DNA from 2 places in the Staphylococcus durrellii genome. Region 2 is predicted to be linked to the other one. Evidence: a T-box and tRNA genes for the amino acid it is inferred to sense, from the RefSeq annotation. Region 2 holds a T-box; the other holds one or more tRNA genes.
The links. A T-box is a leader RNA that pairs with one kind of tRNA and senses whether it is charged. The one in region 2 lies ahead of serS (serine--tRNA ligase), so its partner is inferred to be a tRNA-Ser.
Positions count from the first base shown of each region.

Region 1 (2,414 bases), 1.7 Mb from region 2:
AATGTGAGCTATTTAACTTAAACAACTAGAAATTCCTCCAGATGTTTATATTCTTCTGTGTAGCGTTTGAAGTCTTGTTCGTTCTTATTCTGAAGCGCTTTGTCGATTAATGTTTCTAACTGCTCTTTTCGAACATTTCGTAAAGATTCATCTATGATAAGTTCGATACCTAGGTCATTAATTGTAGAAACAAAAGATTCTAATGTATTATATTTTACATTTGTATTATGTTTCATCTCCAACACACCCCTTCTATATATTTAAGTTAATTATACAATTATTAAATTTTGAAATCAATGAATATTCTGACATTTTAGAAGAAAAAGGTGTAAAAGTAAACTGTAATTTATTATTTACTGTAAAAAGTTTTGCTCATTTATATAATAAATGATAAAAAAGAAAAATAATTAAATATATTATTGATTTTATAATTTTGTTGATATACGATGTAGTCAATAAAATCGAAGGAGGCGATTGCAATAATTAGTAAATACGTCATAAAGAAAGGAGACATGGTAGTCCAACCGTTTGATACAAAGGAACGAAAATATGGTGGTACAAGAATTTTAAAATATAAGCAAGCAACTAAAGAATTTAAAGAAAGGGCACACAAAATTATTGAACGCTCGTGTCGTTTTTATGGTAGCAGTTATCATTTTAAAAAAGAGGACACCATAAGAATCACAGGAATCATTAGTAAACCCCCAATTCTATTTACCCCTCTATTTCCCACATACTTTTTCCCAACACACTCTGATAGAAAAGATGAAAATACATGGATTAACATTCATTATGTGCAAAGTATTAAAACGCTAAAAGATAGAAAATGTAAAGTAACATTTGTTGATAACCAAAATGTAAATATTGATATATCAGCACATAGTATGAAACACCAATATTTAAATGCTATTTATTATTATTATATGATGGATAGAGAAGCTAGAATAACAACATTTGATCCAGATGCACCGATTGATTATACAAAACCTCAATTAAATATTTACGAGGCGCTAGCTAAGTATTCATTATTTGAACATAAATAAGATTTTAAAAATTTTTCATGTAAAAATGGAATATGCGGAATAATATAGTAAATTAGTGTAAATGTTCCGCATATTTTTTGTTCTTTCTACTTGAAAAATTGTTTGTAATTGATATAATAATATTTGTGCTTGATAAGAAGTACTGTTATTCCACAGTAGCTCAGTGGTAGAGCTATCGGCTGTTAACCGATCGGTCGTAGGTTCGAGTCCTACCTGTGGAGCTATTGGAAACGTACTCAAGTTGGCTGAAGAGGCGCCCCTGCTAAGGGTGTAGGTCGCGAGAGCGGCGCGAGGGTTCGAATCCCTCCGTTTCCGTAAAAATATAAAATACAAGAAAATTGTATTTGGTAATTAATGTAGAACGTTGTTAAATCAACGTTCTTTTTTTTATTTGCGTTAAACTCTGTGATTATTTGTTTGAAATATTTTGACTAAGTTATCCATTTATTTGGATAATTTATAACTTTTGTTTTAAATGGAACTATCATTAATGGTGAAAACGCAAGTCATTCATTTGTAAAACAGGCAATAAATCCCAATAAGATATTTATCATAATAAATAACATTAATAGTCTTAGTAGTAAATGGAAAAAGTAATAATAACTCCAAAATAAAATTACAAAGCGTATGAGATATAAACACTTCTGACGTTCAAGCAAATAATACGAATGAAGCATACAGGATAAAACTATACCTCAGGTAAGCATGCCTGGTAAAAATTGTTGGATTTTAAATACAAAAAAGGACTCATCCATTTAATATGGATGAGCCTTTTTATGAGAATGAGATTCATGATCTAGACTCTTTAAATGTACTTTAATTATTGTGATTTATCATTGTTATCATTGTTATCATCTTTCTTATTTTTGCTACTATTGCTACTTTTACTAATTAATCGTTTAATGCCTCTAACGATATAACCGACAGCAAGAGCACGTATTATTCTTTGTATTAGTTGTTGCATAAGCTACCTCCTAAGATATTGCAATTATATAGTTATCCTTACCCTTACCCCATAATCGTATCTTTAAGTCGTAACTTAATAAAAAAATCATAATTTTAGTGAAAAACAATCATGCCATCTGAGTCAGCTTTTTTGAAGAAAATAGTGATAATTCCGCTAATAATTGCCACAATATAAGGAATGCCAGTCCAAAAGAAAATGATGTGTAACACGCCTTGAAAAACTTGATTGGCGTAAAATTTATGGACGCCAATCCAGCCTAATAAAAATGCTAAAATAACATATATAACTTTGTTTACTTTCATAAAAAAATCCTTTCTAATGATTAATTTCATTTTATTGCTCAACATAAGAGAAGGTCAATAAATGTTCAATCTTACTTAAATTTCATAAATTTTAGGTTGTTG
Region 1 is NZ_JADIIO010000001.1:1,754,736-1,757,149, reverse strand. Features, by position in the region: gene ISP02_RS08440 (IDEAL domain-containing protein) at 18-236, opposite strand; gene ISP02_RS08435 (competence protein ComK) at 480-1,043, shown strand; tRNA gene ISP02_RS08430 (tRNA-Asn) at 1,193-1,264, shown strand; tRNA gene ISP02_RS08425 (tRNA-Ser) at 1,270-1,358, shown strand; gene ISP02_RS08420 (hypothetical protein) at 1,864-2,007, opposite strand; gene ISP02_RS08415 (TM2 domain-containing protein) at 2,103-2,312, opposite strand.
Region 1: it encodes a tRNA-Ser, which carries the amino acid that the T-box ahead of serS (serine--tRNA ligase) is inferred to sense. The anticodon was not compared.

Region 2 (2,414 bases):
CCCATAAATGGTACCAATGCTTCAGGTATCGTTACTGAACCATCTTCGTTTTGATAGTTTTCAACTATAGCTGCAAATGTACGTCCTACTGCTAATCCGCTGCCATTCAATGTGTGAACTAACTCTGGTTTAGATACTTTATCTCTCTTGAACCGAATATTTGCACGGCGCGCTTGGAAATCTGTAACGTTTGAACAAGAACTAATTTCTTTATAGTCATCATAGCTTGGTAACCAAACTTCTAAATCATATGTTTTACTTGCGCCGAAACCAATATCTCCAGTACATAATATTACACGGCGATAAGGTAAACCTAATTCTTCAAGAATCGCTTCGGCATGTAGTGTCATTTCTTCTAATGCATTCCAAGAATCTTCTGGTTTTTCATAACGAACCATTTCTACTTTGTCGAATTGATGTAAACGAATAAGTCCTCTTGTATCTCGTCCTGCAGAACCTGCTTCACTTCTATAACAAGCTGATTGAGCTGTAAACTTCTCAGGTAACACATCTGGGCCAATAATTTCATTTCTATAATAGTTAGTTAATGGTACTTCAGCAGTTGGAATAGTATATAAGCCTTCCTTTTCAACTTTAAATAAGTCTTCCTCAAATTTAGGTAATTGACCTGTTCCATACATTGATTCAGCATTAACTAATTGTGGTACCATCATTTCAGTATAGCCATGTTGTGTCGTATGTTTAGTGACCATATAGTTCATTAATGCACGTTCTAGCTGCGCACCTTCACCAGTTAAAAATACGAAACGTGCACCTGAAACTTTCGCTGCACGGTCGAAATTAACCATTTTTAAGTTTTCAACGATATCCCAATGAGCTTGAGCCTCAAAATCAAACGTTCTTGGCGTGCCCCAACGTTTTAACTCTACATTATCTTCGTCTGAGTCACCTACAGGAACGTCATCATGAATTAAATTAGGAATTGTAGCTAAGTGATTCACTAATTGTTGATCCACTTCATTTAGTTGTTCATCAAGCCCTTTAATCTTGTCACCTAATTCTCGCATTGCAGTAATTGCGTCATCGGCATTTTCTTTATTACGTTTTTTTTGTGCGATTTCACCACTAACCTTATTTCGTTCTGCCTTCATTTCTTCAGATTGACTAATTAATTGACGACGTTCTTCATCTAATTGTAAAACTTCATCAACAACACTTTCGTTCATTCCACGTTTAATTACTTTATCTTTAACTAATTGCGGCTCTGTACGAAACAATTTAATATCTAACATATCGTTCATTCCTTTCGATGTTTATTTGAGTGGAACATAAAAAGACCACATCCCTAACACAAGGGACGTGGTCACGCGTTGCCACCCTATTTAACAGTCTGATTAAGACTGCGCTCTCACTAAAATAACGGTTAAACCGATTGTTCTCGTGTATAGGTAGATTCATTTTAACGCTGACTACTTGTTCGCACCAACCACAAGTTCTCTGATATCAAACGGATTAAAATTACTTAGCCTAGGAACAATGCTATATTTACTTAGCTTTAATATAGCAAATTAAAATGCTATTTTCAAGCAACATTATTAACTATATTATGCGTTATAGGCTCTATCACGTAAATGTTGAGCCACTGCTGTAATGTCTTTATGGAATTGTCTATCTTCTGTAATTGTAGGAATGATATGTCTTAATTCGTCATATTTTTCACGTGTTTTTGGTGATAATTTATCAATATCTTTATGCTCCACTGCTTGTAAAGCAATGATGCATTCAATCGCAATCACACTTCTGGTATTCTCAATAATATTATAGCCATGACGTGACGCTATTGTACCCATTGATACATGATCCTCTTGATTGGCTGATGACGGTATAGAATCCACACTAGCAGGATGTGCCAATGTTTTATTTTCAGACACTAAACTAGCAGCGGCATATTGCATAATCATTGCACCACTTTGTAAGCCTGGTTGAGGACTTAAAAATGCTGGTAGGCCATTATTCAATTGTGGATTAACTAGACGTTCTAAGCGGCGTTCAGCAACATTACCTAATTCACTAACTCCTATTTTTAAGAAATCTAAAGCAAATGCGATAGGTTGACCATGGAAGTTACCACCTGAAATAACTAACGTTTCATCGCCTTCGTCAAAGATAAGTGGGTTATCATTAGCCGCATTCATTTCTAATTCTAATTTTTCTTTTACGTAGTTAAATACTTGGAAACTAGCCCCGTGAATTTGAGGTATACAACGTAATGAGTAAGCATCTTGAACACGAATTTCGCCCTGTCTTGTCGTTAACTGTGACCCTTCTAGCCAATCTAACATGCGTGCTGCTACTGCCGTTTGTTCATCAAAATTTCTAACTTTATGTACATTTTCATTATAAGCATCAGTAATACCATTTAACGCTTGATGCGTTAGTGCGGCAATCCATTC
Region 2 is NZ_JADIIO010000001.1:11,672-14,085, reverse strand. Features, by position in the region: gene serS (serine--tRNA ligase) at 1-1,253, opposite strand, end outside; T-box leader at 1,312-1,502, opposite strand; gene hutH (histidine ammonia-lyase) at 1,566-2,414, opposite strand, start outside.